DNA from 3 places in the Nitratireductor thuwali genome. Region 1 is predicted to be linked to each of the others. Evidence: predicted binding sites of a transcription regulator. Region 1 holds the regulator's gene; each other region holds the start of a gene.
What was found. The regulator LexA, encoded in region 1, represses DNA repair genes until DNA is damaged. The targets are predictions, from matches to a motif close to TGTTCNNNNTGTGTTCNG.

Region 1 (5,806 bases):
CTCGTCGTCCGGCGTATGACGCATATGATGGCCGTTGACCGCCTCGAGCTTCTGGAAGTCGAAGCGCGCCGCGCCCTTGTTGACGTCCTCGATCTCGAACCACTCAATCATCTGCGCCGTCGAGATGATCTCGTCGTCGCCATGGCTCCAGCCGAGCCGCACGAGATAGTTGCGCAGGGCCTCCGGCAGGTAGCCCATGGCCCTGTAGGCTTCGACGCCCAGCGCGCCGTGGCGCTTTGATAGCTTGGCGCCATCGGGGCCGTGAATGAGGGGGATATGCGCCATGACGGGGACGTCCCAGCCCATGGCCTTGTAGATGAGGGCCTGGCGTGCGGCGTTGGTCAGATGATCGTCGCCGCGGATGATGTGGGTGACGCCCATGTCGTGATCGTCGACGACCACGGCGTGCATATAGGTGGGCGAGCCGTCGGAACGCAGGATGATGAAGTCGTCCAGGTCCTTGTTGGGAAAGCGTACCTCGCCCTGCACCTTGTCGTGGATGACGGTGTCGCCCTCGCGCGGCGCCTTGATGCGGATGACCGGCTTGACGTCCTGCGGCGCTTCCGAGGGCGCCTGATCGCGCCATGTGCCGTCATAGCGGGGCGGGCGGCCCTCCGCGCGCGCCTTTTCGCGCATGGCCTCCAGCTCGGCCTGCGAGGCGTAGCAGTAATAGGCCTCGCCCTTCTCCAGAAGTTCGAGGGCCACCTCGCGATGGCGGTCGCCGCGCTCGAACTGCGAGACGGGCTCCCCATCCCACAGCAGGCCCAGCCATGACAGACCGTCGAGTATCGCCGCCGTGGCGGCCTCCGTCGAGCGCTGCCGGTCGGTGTCCTCTATGCGCAGGAGCATCTTGCCGCCGGTATGTCTGGCGTAGAGCCAGTTGAAGAGCGCCGTGCGCGCGCCGCCGATGTGGAGATAGCCGGTGGGCGAGGGGGCGAAGCGGGTGATGACGGGACGGGACATGCTGGTTCCTGAATGTTCGGGTTGCGGCGCGGCTGTGGCCGTCGCGGCTGGAAATCGGCTGCCCGTCATGTAGCATAGGCCGCTTGGGGTGCAAGCCTGCGGGGTGTTCGGGCGTGGCGGACGACAAGGCGGCAGCGGCGGACAGCGAGCGCGGATTGTTCCTGCCGGGAACCGCGCGTCCGCTCGCGCCGCCGGCGCCCGTGCCGGCAGACATGCCCGAACAGCGGCCACAGCTGCCGGCCTTCATTGCCTTCTGGCGGGGGGTTCCCACCGCGATCTCGCGGGACGCGGCGCGCGGCGGGACGTTCCTGTGCCTGCCCGTTCTTCTGGGCGCGGGCGTGGCGGCCTATTTCGCGCTGCCGTGGGAGCCTGAAGCACTGCCGCTGGTGCTCTCGTTATGCCTGCTTCTGGCCGTCACGTTCCTTTCCCGCGATCGTCGCATCCTGCCGTTCATCAGCGGCGCGGTCCTGCTGATCCTGGCCGGCGCCTTGCTGGGCAAGCTCGAAACCTGGCGCTCTTCGACGCCGATGATGGGATCGGACGTGACCACCAGGATCACCGGGCGGCTGGTGAGCCTGGAGCACCAGGCAAGCGGGCGCCTGCGGCTGACGATCGACATTGTGGCGACCGAGCGGCCCCGACTGCGCTATCCGCCCGCCCGCGTGCGGCTAAGCGCCCGCGCGGTGCCGGAGGGCCTTGCCGCCGGCGACGGCATCACCGGGCTTGCCAGCCTGATGAGCCCTTCCGGGCCGGTCCGCCCCGGCGCCTATGACTTTTCCTTCTCAAGCTATTTCAACGGGATAGGAGCGGTCGGCTTCTTCCTGTCCAACCCCGAGCGGGCGGCGGTGGCGGCGGATGACGGCGTGACCGCGGGGCCGGCGCGCTGGCTGCAGGCGGCGCGGGAAGGGCTCGCGGCACGTATCAGGCATGCGGTTCCCGGCGCCGAAGGGCAGGTGGCAGCCGCCATGATCGTCGGTATGCGCGCCGGCATACCGGAGCCTATAAACGAATGGCTGCGGCGCTCCGGTCTTGCCCACATCCTGGCGATATCCGGGCTCCATATGGCTCTGGTGGCCGCTACCGTGATGGCAATGGCGCGGGCGGGCGCGGCCCTCTTCCCGCAATTTGCGCAACGCGTGCCGGTGAAGAAATACGCCGCCGGCGCGGCGCTCGCATTCTGCACGCTCTATCTGTTCTTCTCGGGCTCGGCAGTGGCCGCCCAGCGCAGCTACATCATGCTCGCGGTGATGCTGGCGGCGCTGCTGTTCGATCGCGCCGCCATTACCATGCGCAATCTGGCCATCGCCGCGCTGATCATCATCATCATCTCGCCGCACGAGGTGGTCGGTCCGAGCTTCCAGATGTCGTTCGCCGCCACAGCGGCGCTCATTGCCGCCTATGCCGGCTGGACCGACTGGCGCATGGGCCGGCGGGAACGCGGCCGCGTGCCGCCAGCAGGCCTGGCGCGCAACCTGTTGCGCACAGTGCTCGTTTTCGCCGCAGGGCTCGCAGCGACGTCCGTGATCGCGGGATTGGCGACGACGCTGTTCGGCGCGTGGCATTTCCAGCGCGCTTCGCCGCTGGCACTGCCGGCCAATCTGGCCGCCATGCCGCTTGTCTCGCTTGTGGCGATGCCCGCGGCGGTTCTTGCGATCTTCGCGATGCCCTTCGGCCTCGACGGGTTCTTCCTGTCGATCATGGGACGCGCCATAGCGGCGGTCATCGCCATCGCCGAATGGATATCCGACAGATCCCCCATCGATGCCGTCGGCCTGATGCCGCTTCCGGCGTTTCTGCTGCTGACGGTGGCCTTCGTCGTGGCCGTCCTGTCGACCACGCGCGCAAGGCTGCTGGCCGCGCCGCTGGCGGTCGTCGGCTTCGGGCTTCTTGTCGCGCGCGAGCTGCCCGCCGTGCTGATAAGCGAGGATGGCCGGCTGATGGGGGTGAGGACGGCCGATGGCGGCCTGGCGGTCAACCGCGCCCGGCCCAACGGTTTCACGATGGACGATTGGACCCGTGCCCTGAATGCCAAGATGGTGGTCAAGCCGCTGGTTGCCGGCAAGACCGCTGCGCCCGAGATGAAATCCCGCCAGTTTTCCTGCGTCAACGGGCTCTGTCTTATAGATAACCCGGCTGGGCATCTTATTGCCCACGCCGAGAATGCCGCAGCGGCAAAGCCAGTCTGTGAAACAGCATCCCTAATCGTCGTCGACGACGCAACGGCTTCAAATCTGTGCTCCGGGAGCAAGGCACTCGTCTTCACCAAGCGCGACCTCGCGCTCAGGGGAAGTGCGGCGGTCTGGCTGGCGGGTCCCGGCGAAGCGAGGACCGAATTCGCCCAGGCGATCAGCCAGCCCTATCGGCCCTGGCACACGCAGCGGCAATATTGGCGCGCCGCCCGCGGCCTTCCGCCTTACCGGCGCAAGACAGGCCAGGATCAGTAGCGCCGGATCAGCCCGATAAGCTTGCCCTGAACCTTTACCCGGTCGGGACCGAAGATGCGCGTCTCATAGGCGGGGTTGGCCGCCTCCAGCGCGATCGAGGCGCCCTTGCGGCGGAAGCGCTTGAGGGTCGCCTCCTCCTCGTCGACCAAGGCGACGACGATTTCGCCCGGATTGGCCGTCTGCGTCTCGCGGATGATCACCGTGTCGCCGTCGAAAATGCCGGCCTCGATCATCGAGTCGCCTTTGACCTCGAGCGCGTAGTGTTCGCCGCCCGTCAACATGTCCGGCGGGACGCCGATGGAATGCGTCTGGTGCTGAATGGCCTCGATAGGCACGCCGGCGGCGATCCGGCCCATGACAGGCACGGAGATTACACTGACGTCGTCGTCATTGCTCGCCGAGGGCTTCGGCCGCGAAGATGCGGCGGGCCTGCCAAGGCTGCCCTGGATCACGCTGGGCGAGAACCTGCGCTGGGCGTTGAGTCCCGGAGCGATGGAATCGGGAAGGCGCAGCACCTCCAGCGCCCGGGCGCGGTTCGGCAGGCGGCGGATGAAGCCGCGCTCCTCCAGCGCCGTGATCAGGCGGTGGATGCCCGATTTGGAAGCAAGATCCAGCGCCTCCTTCATCTCGTCGAAGGAGGGCGGAATGCCGGTCTCCTTCAACCGCTCGTGAATGAAGAGCAGCAACTCGTGCTGTTTGCGCGTCAGCATTGTTCCAACCTCGGGAATCAGAAAAACAAAACCAGAACAGACCGTATCTGTTCCATTTGTGTTCCGCAATACCCAAAATACAGGCAGGATTATCGCAGCATCAGCACGCGGCAGCGCTCTCCGGCCGCGCTCGCCGGGGCGCCGGGTTCGCGGATGATAAGGGCGTTGGAGGCGGCCAGGGTCGACAGCATCGACGAATCCTGCACATCGAAGGGCGAGGCCATCAGCCCGTCCTGCCCGGAAATGACCGAGGCGCGCACGTAGTCCTGGCGATGGTCGTTGGCCTTCATCGGTTGGGCAAGAATGGCCGAGCGCAGTTCGGGCAGATAGGTGCGGCCGGAAAACCGGGCGACCAGCGGCCTCAGGAACAGATGCGAACACACGAAGGTCGAGACCGGATTGCCGGGCAGTCCCAGAACCCGCGTTCCGCCGAACCGGCCGAACATCAGCGGCTTTCCAGGTCGCATCGCGATCTTCCAGAAGGCGAGCTCCATGCCTTCGCCGACAAGCACCTCGCGCACCAGATCGTGCTCTCCCACCGAGGCGCCGCCGAGCGTGACGATGATGTCGGCCGCCTCGCCCAGCGCGGCCCGTATGGCGCCGGCGATGGCGGCGCGATCGTCGCCGACGATGCCAAGATCAACGATTTCGGCGCCGTCCGCACGCGCGAGCGCCGCCACGGACAGATTGTTGGATGCCACGATCTGGTCGGGGCCGGGCTCGGTTCCCGGCGGCACGAGTTCGTCGCCCGTGGCGACGATGGCGATCCGCGGACGGCGCACGACCGGCAGGCGGCCATAACCTGCGGCTCCGGCCAGCGAGAGGGCGGCGGGATCGAGGACGCGGCCGGCATCGAGGAGAACGTCGCCTTGCTCGAAATCAAGCCCGGCGCGCCGGATATGGCGGCCGGGCTCCACGCTCTCCCGTGCCTCAACGACATCGCCGTCGGCCTCGGCGTTCTCCTGGATGAGGATTGCATCGGCGCCCTGCGGCATCGGCGCCCCGGTAAAGATGCGCACCGCCTCGCCGGGACCGAGCCTGCCCGCATAGCGCTTGCCGGCGGCGGAAGCTCCGATCAGGCGCAGGCGGGCCGGTGGGTTTGCCAGGTCGGCAGCACGCACCGCATAGCCGTCCATGGCGGAGGCATCGAAGGGAGGCTGGGTGCGCCGCGCGCTCAGCGCCGAAGCCAGGACCCGCCCGGCGGCGGCCGCTATCGGCACGTCCTCGCTGTCCAGCGCGCGCACGCCGTCGAGCATGCGGTCGAGCGCCTCGTCAACCGGCAGGAGCGCCATCGGACCCTTGCTCCCGCCGCCATTCCCCGGATTTTCCGCCGGTCTTGCTGACCAGCCGCACATCGGTGATTTCCATGGATTTGTCGAGCGCCTTGGCCATGTCGTAGATGGTCAGGCAGGCTATGGAGACCGCCGTCAGCGCCTCCATTTCCACGCCCGTCTTTCCGCTTACGCGCACGGTGGCGGTAACGCGCAGCCCGGGCAGCGCCTCGTCCGGAACGATGTCGACCACGACCTGGTTGAGCGCCAGCGGGTGGCACAGGGGGATCAGCTCGTGGGTCTTCTTGGCGGCCATGATGCCGGCGATGCGGGCTGTGGCGATCACGTCGCCCTTCTTGGCGTTGCCCACCAGGATGGCTTCCAGCGTCGCCGGGCTCATCGACACCGCGCCTTCGGC
Region 2 (5,806 bases), 960 kb from region 1:
CACGACGATGTCGCGCTTGAGCTTCGACAGATGGTCGATGAAGAGCACGCCGTTCAGATGGTCGATCTCGTGCTGCAGGCAGGTGGCCAGAAGGCCGTCGGCCTCGACCGTCTGCTCCTTGCCGTCGAGGTCGATATATTTCACCGTCACCTCGCCCGGGCGCTCCACCTCGGCGTAATAGTCGGGGATCGACAGACAACCTTCTTCATGCACGCTGCGCGTATCGGAGCTGGCGACGATCTCGGGATTGATGATCACCCGCGGCTGGGGCTCCTCGTCCTTTTCCGCAAGGTCCAGCACCAGCATGCGCAGCGGCTCGCCCACCTGTATCGCCGCCAGCCCGATGCCGGGCGCGTCATACATGGTGTCGAGCATGTCGCGCGCGAATTTGCGCAGCGCATCGTCGACCCGCTCCACGGGCTTGGAAACCTCACGCAGCAGCGGATCGGGAAGGACTATCAGCGGTCGGATCGTCATGCGCGTCAGGTAATGGCTCCCGGACTTGCCGTCAATATGAAAGCGCGGCGCGCCAGGGCCATCGCATATGTCGGCGCCTTCCCCCACTCCGTCCCGCTTCGCGTTCCACCTCTCCCCCGCAACGGGGGAGAGGAAACGCCGGCTAAGACGCTAGGCGCCCTTCCTCTCCCCCACTTCTTGGGCCGGAGGCCGAGACGGAGTGGGGGAGCAGGCGCTTCCTTATGCGATAGCCTGCCAAAAGGGGGAGGGGACCATGGAGCGCTCGCCCAATCTCTCCTCCTTGTGGGGAAGGAACCTCGCAATCGCCCTGGCTGCGTACCGCACATTGTTCACGTTTTGGTCTTATGATGCACCCGCGAATCGGATAGGCTCCATCCATGAACGACACGATCTCGCTGTTTTCCTCGCCGGTCGCGCAATTGGGCGCGACCACGCTGACGCTGGGCCATCTGGCGGCCGCCGGCGCCTGCATCGTGCTCCTGCTGCTGGCCTTGCTTGTCGCGGGTATCTGGCGCGGGGCCTCGGCCCGCGCCGTTGCGGCGGTCGAGGCTGCCGAGCGCGCCCGCGAGGCGGAGGCGCGCCTGGCCGACCTTGCCAAGGCGCAGGCCGAGCTTCAGGGCCGCATGGGCACGATTGCCGAGGTCTTCGGCCAGCGCCAGGCGGAGATGACGAAGTCGATCTCCGAGCGCCTGGACGGCATGACGTCGCGCCTCGGCCATTCGATCACCGAGCAGACCAAATCGACCCACGAAAATCTCGCCCGGCTGCAGGAGCGCCTGGCGGTGATCGACACCGCCCAGAACAACATCCAGTCGCTGGCCGGCCAGGTCGTGCAACTGCAGCAGATCCTGTCGAACAAGCAGACGCGCGGCGCGTTCGGCCAGTCGCGGATGGAAGCGATCATCGCCGATGGCCTGCCGCACACGGCCTACGAGTTTCAGGCGACCCTTTCCAACAACAGCCGGCCCGACTGCCTCGTCAAGATGCCCAATGGCGCGCCGTCGCTGGTGATCGACGCCAAGTTTCCGCTGGAATCCTGGAATGCCATCCGCGCCGCGGCCGAAGGTGAGGGCGGCTCGCCCGAGGCCCGCCGCCAGGCCGAGCAGTCCTTCCGCCGCGACGTGGAGGTGCATGTCAAGGCGATTGCCGAAAAGTATCTTTTGACCGGCGAAACCCAGGACACGGCCTTCATGTTCGTACCGTCGGAATCGATCTTCGCCGAGATCCACGAGAATTTCGAGGCGCTGGTGCAGAAGGCCCATCGCGCCCGCGTCGTCATCGTGTCGCCTTCGCTTCTGATGCTGTCGATCCAGGTCATCCAGGCCGTATTGAAGGACGCCCGCATGCGCGAGCAGGCCCATCTCATCCAGGCCGAGGTCGTGCGCCTGATGCAGGACGTCTCCCGCCTCGACGACCGCGTGCGCAAGCTCCAAGGCCATTTCCTGCAGGCCAACAAGGACGTGGAAATGATCCTGACCTCCGCCGACAAGGTCACCAAGCGCGGCGCCAGGATCGAGGCGCTGGAGCTCGGCGCGCTGCAGGGGGAGAAGACGGGGGACGAGGAAACCTCTTCCGTGGACGGTCCGGCCTCCAGCCGGCTCAGGCTGCGCGTCGTCGACGAATAAGGGCGGCAAAACACGACCGCAGTGCCCGGTTCCGGCGATGGCGGCGGCCTTGCCGTTCTCTTCGTCCCGCTCAGCCTTTGGCGCTACAGCATCGGCCCGAAAATCGGGATCGATTTTCGGAAAGCACGATGCGTAGATTCAGGAAGTTAGAGCGTCCTTTGTGCGTCCGAGTGGACGCTCGAGGCTCCAAGCCGCCGCGCGAGTTCCTGCGCCAAAGCCGCGTCTTCCGCCCCGCGCTCTTTCACCGCCTCCACCAGGCAGGCCTGCGACCGCAGGATCACCCCGTCGTCCAGCACCTTCAGATGGTTTGCCGCAAGCGTCGAGCCGGTCGTGGTGATGTCGACGATGATGTCGGCCGAGCCCGCCGCCGGCGCGCCTTCGGTGGCGCCCAGGCTCTCCACGATGCGGTAGACCTGGATGCCGTGCTTCTGCGAGAAGAACTGCTGCGTCAGCCGCCAGTATTTCGTGGCGATGCGCAGCCGCCGCCCGTGGCGCTGGCGGAAATCGGCGGCCACGTCGTCGAGATCGGCCATGGTGGCGACGTCGAACCAAACCTCGGGCACCGCCACCACCACATCGGCCCGCCCGAAGCCGAGCCGCGCCGCGATATCGACCTTGCCTTCCCAGTCGGCAATCGTCTCGCGCACCAGGTCCTCACCCGTCACGCCCATGTCGATGGCGCCGCGGTCGAGCTCGCGCGCGATCTCGGAGGCCGAAAGGAACGCGACCTCGATGCCGGGATAGCCCTTCATCGTCGCGCGGTAGCGCCGGTCGTTCTCGGGCATGGCAATGGTGAAGCCGGCCGCCTGCAGCGTTTCCACCGCCTGCTCCTTCAGCCGGCCTTTCGAGGGCAGGGCAAGGGTGATGCTCATCGCGTGCCCTCCCGCAGCGCCGCGACCCGGTCGAGCCAGATCGAAAAGCCGACGCCGGGTATCGGGTCGGAAGCGCCGAGCAGCGTCAAAAGGCGGTCGTACCGCCCGCCGCCGGCCAGCGGCTGGCCGCCGTCGCCGGCCCCGATCTCGAAGATGAAGCCCGTATAATAGTCGAGCGGACGGCCGAACCCGGCGCGATACTCGATATCCGCCAGCGCCAGCCCCTCATCGCTTATGCGCCCGGCGCGCCCGGAAAAATCCTCCAGCGCGTGATCGATGATCAGGCCGTGCCCGCCGGCAAAGGCGGCAAGCCGCTCCGCCGCCTCGGAGGCCGGCGCGCGGATCGCCAGAAAGCTCTTGAGCGCGGCCAGCGCATCGTCGTTCAGCCGCACGCTGCGCAGCTCCGCCTTTTCGGCGAGCCGGCGCGCGATGTCGGCGGGCGTGCGGCCCGCCGAGGGCGAAAGCCCGGCGGCCTCCATCGCCTGTTCGATATGGGCTTCCAGCGCGCTTTCATCGCCCCGCGCGACCAGCCCGGCCACTTCGCGCGGCATCGACGCCGCGTTCTGCGGGTTGGCCAGTTCCGACATCACGGCGTCCAGCATGGCAGGAGAGCCGAAGGCGCGCACCAGCCGCTTCTGCCAGCCCCTCGGCAGGCCGAGCGCGGAAAGCACCGCCTCGAAAACCGCCTGGTCGCCGATGGTGATCGAAAGCGCCGCCCCCGGCAGGACGCGCGATAAAAGCGCATGCGCATCGGCCAGCGAGCGCGCATCGGCCGATGCGTGGTCGGGCGCGCCCAGGTCCTCGATGCCCGCCTGGAAGAACTCCGCCCCGCCCTCGCGCCGCTGGCGGAAAACCTCGCCCAGATAGGCATAGCGGCGCGGCGTGGCGGCCCGCTTGGCGATATGCTCGCGGCAGACGGGAATGGTGAATTCCGGCCTGAGGCAAAGGCTTTGCCCCGTCTCGCTCTCCGTCAGGAAGATGCGCCGCCGCAGATCCTCGCCCGCCATGTCGAGAAAAGGGTCGGCCGGCTGGATGATGTCGATATCCGTCATCGCCGCCTCGCGCTCGGTAAACAGCGAGAGGATATCGGGCGCGAAGGAGGGGTAGCGGATGCTCATGAGGGCGTCGCGGGCGCTGTAGCCGTCACCCCCCCCTCTGCCCTGAGCTTGTCGAACGGGCCGGGCATCTCCCCCTCAAGGGGGGAGATTGGCCGTCGCGCCGGCTTTCGCCAATCGTGGAGTCGGAGGTCGATGACAGGATAATCTCCCCCCTTGAGGGGGAGATGCCCGGCAGGGCAGAGGGGGGTAGCCTTGACGCCTGCGTCCAACATCATCCAGCCGCGCCGTCCCGCTCACGCTTCTGCGCGTCCAGCACACGCTGCACCGCCTCCACCAGCTCGTCCTCCTTCACGGAAAACTGCGCCACGCGCGCCTCGCGCCATTCCTCGTTGCTTTCGATCTCGGCGGAAAGCTGCTTGCCCTCGATCAGGTCCTTGATCTGCACCTCGCCGTTGGCCCGCTCGTCCGCCCCTTGAATGATGGCGAGCGGGCAGCCCCGCCGGTCGGCATATTTGAGCTGGTTGCCGAATTTCTTCCAGTTGCCCTGATACATCTCGGCGCGGATGCCGGCATCGCGCAGCCGCTGCGTGAACGACTGGTACTTCGCCATCGCCTCCATGTCGCCGTCCATCACGGTGACGAGCACCGGCGCCAGCACCGGGTCCTGCCCCAGCTTGCCGAGGTTCTTCAGCGCCGTCATCAGCCGCGAAACGCCGATGGAAAACCCCGTCGCCGGCACCGGCTGCCCGCGAAACCGCGAAACCAGCCCATCATACCGCCCCCCGCCGCCGACCGAGCCGAAACGCACGATCTCGCCTTTTTCATTGGGGATCTTGGCGGTCAGTTCGGCCTCGTAGACGGGACCGGTGTAGTATTCGAGACCGCGCACGACGGAGGGGTCGATGCGGATGCGATCAATGTCATAGCCCGCCGCCGCGCAAAGCAACTGAATCTCATCGAGCTCGGCACACCCCTGCACAACAAGCGGGGAATCCTCGAAACCACGACTTAGATTGTCCACCGTAAGCCCGTTGGCCACACCGGTTGCGCCTGATCCCTGCTCGTTCCAGCCGGTGATGTTCAGGAGTCTCGTAATCTGGGCGTCGTCGAGACCGGCACCCTTCGTGAAGTCACCTTCACCTTCTCGTCCGCCGTCCCAACGGCCAGGTCCAAGAAGAAGCATCACATCGTCGACCGAAAACTTATCCAGCTTATCAATCGCCCGCAGCACCGTCAGCCGCCGCCCAGCCTTCTCCTCGCCGCCGAGGCCAACCGCCTCCATCACCCCGTCGAGCACCTTCCGGTTGTTCACCCGGATCACATAGTCGCCCCGCGCGATCCCCAGCGCCTCCATCACATCCGCCATCATCATGCACATCTCGGCATCCGCCGCGACGGAGGGCGCGCCCACCGTGTCGGCGTCGAACTGCATGAACTGGCGGAAGCGGCCGGGCCCGGGCTTCTCGTTGCGGAACACCCAGCCGGCGCGGTATGTGCGGTAGGGAAGCTGGATCTCGTTGAAATTCTCGGCCACATGCCGGGCCAGCGGCGCCGTCAGGTCGTAGCGCAGCGAAAGCCACTGCTCGTCGTCGTCCTTGAGCGAGAACACGCCCTCGTTCGGCCGGTCCTGGTCGGGCAGGAACTTGCCCAGCGTGTCCGTATATTCCATCAGCGGCGTCTCGAGCGGATCGAAGCCGTAGCGCTCATAGACGGCGCGTATCTTTTCCATCATCTCGCCCGTGGCGCGGATGTCGTGCGGATGACGGTCGGCAAA
Region 3 (5,806 bases), 3.7 Mb from region 1:
TGCGATCATCGCAAAGGCGCGCGACAGCGGCGCGATCATCATCTTCGTGGCCGACCCGCTGGGCCTCGTCCTGTCGAAGACGCCGGCCGACCTCGGCGCGGACATCGCCGTCGGCTCCATGCAGCGCTTCGGCGTGCCGATGGGCTTCGGCGGCCCGCACGCAGCCTATTGCGCGGTCGCCGACAAGCTGACCCGGCTGATGCCCGGCCGCCTCGTCGGCCAGTCGACCGACGCCCACGGCCGCCCCGGCTACCGCCTAGCGCTGCAGACGCGCGAACAGCATATCCGCCGCGACAAGGCCACCTCCAACATCTGCACCGCGCAGGCGCTGCTCGCCAACATGGCGGCGGCCTATGCCGTCTGGCACGGGCCGGAAGGGCTGAAGGCCATTGCCGGGCGCATCCACGATCTCGCCGCGCGCTTCCATGCCGGCCTGAAGGCGGCGGGGCTGGCGCTCGCCGGCGATACGATCTTCGACACGGTGACCGTCAGCGTGCCCGGCAAGGCGAAGGAGATCGCCGCCGCGGCCGAGAAAGACGGGCGCCTGCTGCGCGTCATCGACGAGGACCGCCTCGGCGTCACCTTCGACGAGACCTCGGCGGAGGCCGACCTTGAAGCGCTCGCCGCCCTGTTCGGCGCTTCCGCTCCGGCGAAGGCCAAGCCACTTGCCCCGGCGGCCCCGCGCGGCGCCGGTTTCCTCACCCAGCCCGATTTCCACGCCCACCGCTCGGAAACCGAAATGATGCGCTTCCTGCGCCGGCTGGCCGACAAGGACCTGGCGCTCGACCGCGCGATGATCCCGCTCGGCTCCTGCACCATGAAGCTCAACGCGGCGGCCGAGATGATGCCGGTGAGCTGGAACGATGTCGGCGGCCTTCACCCCTTCACGCCCGAACGCCACACACAAGGCTATGCCCGCATGATCGGCGATCTCGACCGCTGGCTGTCGGAGATCACCGGCTTCGACCGCACCTCGCTGCAGCCCAACGCCGGCAGCCAGGGCGAATATGCGGGCCTGCTGGCCATCCGCCGCTATCATGAAAGCCGTGGAGAGGCCGGGCGCGACGTCTGCCTCATCCCCTCTTCCGCCCATGGCACCAATCCGGCTTCGGCCTCCATGGCCGGCATGCGCGTCGTCGTCGTCCGCTGCACGGACAATGGCGACATCGATGTCGAGGATCTCAAGGCCAAGGCCGGCGAGCATGCGGAAAGCCTCGCCGCGCTGATGCTCACCTACCCGTCGACCCACGGCGTGTTCGAGGAGGGCGTGCGCGACATGTGCGCGCTGATCCACGAGCATGGCGGCCAGGTCTATTTCGACGGCGCCAACCTCAATGCCATGGTCGGCCTTTCCCGCCCCGGCGACCTGGGCGCCGATGTCTGCCACATGAATCTGCACAAGACGTTCTGCATCCCCCATGGCGGCGGCGGGCCGGGCGTCGGCCCGATCGGCGTCAAGGCGCATCTCGTCCCCTTCCTGCCGGGCCATGTGGAACTGGGAACGGACCATGCGGTGGCCGCCGCCCCCTTCGGCAGCGCCTCGATCCTGCCCATCACATGGATGTATATCCGCATGATGGGCGCGGACGGCCTCAAGCGGGCGACGGAAACGGCCATCCTCAACGCCAATTACATCGCCCACCGGCTCAAGGCGCATTATCCCGTGCTCTACAAGGGCCGCAACGACCGCGTGGCGCATGAATGCATCCTCGACACGAGGGTGTGGAAGGACCGCGCGGGCATCACCGTGGAGGATATCGCCAAGCGGCTCATCGACTACGGCTTCCACGCCCCCACCATGTCCTGGCCGGTGGCCGGAACGCTGATGGTGGAGCCGACCGAATCGGAGCCGAAAAGCGAGCTCGACCGCTTCTGCGACGCGATGATCTCCATCGCCGAGGAAGCGGCGAGAGTGGAGAAAGGCGACTGGCCGAAGGAGGACAACCCCCTGGTCAATGCGCCGCATACGGCGAGCGAGCTGATGGCCGACGAATGGGCGCATCCCTATACCCGCGCCGAGGCCGCCTTTCCCTCCGGTTCCATGGAAGCCGCGTCGAAATACTGGCCGCCCGTCTCCCGCGTCGACAATGTCGCTGGCGACCGCAACCTCGTCTGCGCCTGCCCGCCGATGGAGGCGCTGGCGAGCTGACGTCTCCCGCGTCAGGAGAAATGGCAGGAACCTTCGCAGCCGGCCGGCCGCGCCCTATGCAAACCCCGGCCGGCCGTGAGACGCTCTATCCGTGAGCTTTCAGGAGGTTGTCCATGGCCCATGACGAATTGCTTGCCGCACGCATGCGCGACGCGCTGGAGGGTCTGGCGGGAATCTCGGAAAAGCGCATGATGGGCGGCGTCTGCTTCCTGCTCGACGGCAATATGCTGTGCGGGGCAGACCGCCCGAAGACGGGCGCAGGCCGGTTCATGTTCCGCGTCGGCAAGGACAATCAGGCCGACGCCCTCGCCCGCCCGGGCGCGCGGCCCATGGAGATGGGCGGGCGGCGCATGAACGGCTTCGTTTTCGTCGAGGCGGAGGCCTGCGACGACGCGGCGATGAAAGGGTGGATTTCGCTGGCGCTCGGTTTCGTCGGCGGCCTGCCGCCGAAATGAAGCGGGATGGGCGGCATCATGAAAGCGGATGAGTTCTCGCAATTCCCAACGCGAACGCTGGATTTCCTGACAGATCTGAGCGCCAACAACGACCGCGACCGGTTCGCGCAAAACGACGCCTTCTGCCGGCTGAAGCCACTTTTCGATTGGCTGACCGCTCCTTCGCGTTGAAGGCGGCGGCGTCTTCCCCTATGACACGATCCGCGTGGAATTCGACATTCCCGCCGACGCAGCTTGAATCCGCCACGATCGCGGCTTTGCACGGACGCTGAACACAACCGGAACAGCCTTCGCTTTGCCTTGGAAACCATGGCAAAGTGCACTGGTGATTCGCGGCGATGGAACCAGAAAGCGACATGGACGACAACAACGACCTCTTTGCCGGCCTGACAACGAACCCTGAGCGCGCGCGCCAGCCCGAGCCCGCAGCAGCCACCGAGCCCGCGCAGCGCGGCGCGCCGGCCCGCCCGGCGCCGAAGCCTTCCGCACTGCCGAAGGACAGCGGCGAAGGCTACAGCGCGGCCGATATCGAGGTTCTCGAAGGGCTGGAGCCGGTGCGCCGCCGGCCGGGCATGTATATCGGCGGCACCGACGACAAGGCGCTGCATCACCTTTTCGCCGAGGTCATCGACAACGCGATGGACGAAGCGGTGGCCGGCCATGCCTCCTTCATCGAGGTCGAGCTCGGCGCGGACGGCTTCCTCACCGTCAACGACAACGGCCGCGGCATTCCCGTCGACCCGCATCCCAAATTCAAGGACAAATCCGCCCTCGAGGTCATCATGACCACGCTGCACTCGGGCGGAAAGTTCGACTCCAAGGTCTATGAGACGTCGGGCGGGCTGCACGGCGTCGGCGTTTCGGTGGTCAACGCGCTTTCCGAAATGCTCGAGGTCGAGGTTGCCCGCAACAAGCAGCTCTACCGGCAGGTCTTCTCGCGCGGCCTGCCCCAGAGCCGGCTGGAAAGCCTCGGCGACGTCCATAACCGCCGGGGTACGAAGGTGCGTTTCAAGCCCGACGAGCAGATTTTCGGCAAGGGCGCCAGGTTCGATCCGGCCCGGCTCTGCCGCATGGCCCGCTCCAAGGCCTATCTCTTCGGCGGCGTCGAGATCCGCTGGTCCTGCGACCCGGCCCTGATCGGGGAAAAGGACCAGACGCCGGAAAAGGCCGTCTTCCATTTTCCCGGCGGACTGAAGGACTTCCTGGCCGCATCGCTCGACGGGGAGTTCCAGGTCACCAAGGAAGTGTTCGCCGGACGCAGCGAAAAGCGCGGCGGCCACGGCGCGGTGGAATGGGCCGTCACCTGGTATGGCGGCGACGCCATGCTCAACTCCTATTGCAACACGGTGCCCACGCCCGAAGGCGGCACCCATGAGCAGGGTTTCCGCAACGCGCTGCTCAAGGGCTTGCGCGCCTATGCCGACCTCACCAGCAACAAGCGGGCCGCCATCATCACCTCCGAGGACGTGATGATCTCCGCCGCCGGCATGCTGTCCGTGTTCGTGCGCGAGCCCGAATTCGTGGGCCAGACCAAGGACAAGCTCGCCACCGCCGCCGCCATGCGCATCGTCGAGAACGCCATCCGCGACCCCTTCGACCACTGGCTGGCCGACAATCCGCAGGAAGCCTCGAAACTGCTCGAATGGGTCGTGGCGCGCGCCGACGAGCGCCTGCGCCGCCGGCAGGAGCGCGAGGTGACCCGCAAGAGCGCGGTGCGCAAGCTGCGCCTGCCCGGCAAGCTGGCCGACTGCACCATGGGCGCCGCCGCCGGCGCCGAGATCTTCATCGTCGAGGGCGATTCGGCCGGTGGCTCCGCCAAGCAGGCGCGCAACCGCGCCAGCCAGGCCGTGCTGCCGCTGCGCGGCAAGATCCTCAACGTGGCAAGCGCCGGCACGGGCAAACTCGCCGCCAACCAGCAGATTTCCGATCTCGTCCAGGCGCTGGGCTGCGGCACGCGGTCCAAATACCGCGAGGACGATCTGCGCTACGACCGCATCATCATCATGACCGATGCCGACGTCGACGGCGCCCATATCGCCTCGCTGCTCATCACCTTCTTCTATCAGGAGATGCCGCAGCTCATCGCCGGCGGGCATTTGTACCTTGCCGTGCCGCCGCTCTACCGCCTCACCCAGGGCGGCAAGACCATGTATGCGCGCGACGACGCCCACAAGGACGAATTGCTGGCGACGGAGTTCACCGGACGCGGCAAGGTCGATATCGGCCGCTTCAAGGGCCTCGGCGAAATGCTGCCCAAGCAGCTCAAGGAAACGACCATGGACCCGGACAAGCGCCTGCTCCTGCGCGTCGATGTCGTCGAGAGCGAGGACGACACCCGCTCCGCCGTCGACGCGCTGATGGGCACCAAGCCGGAAGCCCGCTTCAAGTTCATTCAGGAACGGGCTGAATTCGTGGATGAATTGGACATCTGAGGTGGCGCGAAGCAGTCGCGCCCGCGCCAATAGATCGTAGTTGTAAAACCTACAGCATCGGCCTGAAAATCGGAATCGATTTTCGGAAAGCACGATGCGTAGATTCAAAGTGTTAGAGCGTCCTTTGTGCGTCCGAATGGACGCACGGCGCTCTAAGCAGCCGCCAGCGCCAACGCCTGCTGCCGTGCGTTCTGGCGCAGCGCGTCGAGGTGGATTTTCTTGAGCAGTGCGGCCAGCGGCGCATCCTGCTCGCTGGGTCCCGCTCCGCCTTCCGTGGCGCCCAGCACCTTCAGCATCAGCCAGGAAACTTCCTGCGCGCCGGCGATGCGCTTGCCATTGGCCACCTCGCGCCACACAAGCAGCGCCTGAAGCAGCGGCGGATGATAGTTGCGCTTCAGCCCGGCCTTGGTGAACAGCGCGGCAAGCGCACCGTCGCGCCCGCCCGCCAGGAGCGCCGTTATCCGCTCTTCGCCCTGCCCCGACAGGACGCCAAGCGCGGCGGCGAAGAAATCGATCTTGCCCTGCGCCACAACGCGGACGAGGAAGCCGGGGGTAAGGTCGCCGCGCAGCCGCAGATGTTCCACCAGCGCCGGCAATTCGTCCTGACCGATGCTGTCGATCAGCGCGATGGAGGCCTTGATGCAGGCATCCCGCGCGATCTTTTCGGCGCGCTCGCCCCCCATCAGCGCACGCACCAGGGGCGCGGCCGACAAGGCTTCGCCGACCTGCGTCAAAAGCATGTGCCGGCAGTCCGCCGGGAGCCGCCCGTC

Region 2: the regulator LexA is predicted to act here: its motif matches at 804-821, upstream of NTH_RS14870 (DNA recombination protein RmuC).
Region 3: the regulator LexA is predicted to act here: its motif matches at 2,873-2,890, upstream of parE (DNA topoisomerase IV subunit B).

The regions. Positions count from the first base shown of each region.
Region 1 is NZ_CP030941.1:4,025,632-4,031,437, forward strand. It holds gene gltX (glutamate--tRNA ligase) at 1-963, opposite strand, end outside; gene NTH_RS19520 (ComEC/Rec2 family competence protein) at 1,077-3,407, shown strand; gene lexA (transcriptional repressor LexA) at 3,401-4,117, opposite strand; gene glp (gephyrin-like molybdotransferase Glp) at 4,207-5,409, opposite strand; gene moaC (cyclic pyranopterin monophosphate synthase MoaC) at 5,390-5,806, opposite strand, start outside.
Region 2 is NZ_CP030941.1:3,063,638-3,069,443, forward strand. It holds gene def (peptide deformylase) at 1-477, opposite strand, end outside; gene NTH_RS14870 (DNA recombination protein RmuC) at 855-2,102, shown strand; gene hisG (ATP phosphoribosyltransferase) at 2,249-2,974, opposite strand; gene NTH_RS14880 (ATP phosphoribosyltransferase regulatory subunit) at 2,971-4,092, opposite strand; gene hisS (histidine--tRNA ligase) at 4,304-5,806, opposite strand, start outside.
Region 3 is NZ_CP030941.1:302,469-308,274, forward strand. It holds gene gcvP (aminomethyl-transferring glycine dehydrogenase) at 1-2,149, shown strand, start outside; gene NTH_RS01450 (TfoX/Sxy family protein) at 2,263-2,604, shown strand; gene NTH_RS01455 (hypothetical protein) at 2,611-2,775, shown strand; gene parE (DNA topoisomerase IV subunit B) at 2,961-5,036, shown strand; gene NTH_RS01465 (DUF2336 domain-containing protein) at 5,189-5,806, opposite strand, start outside.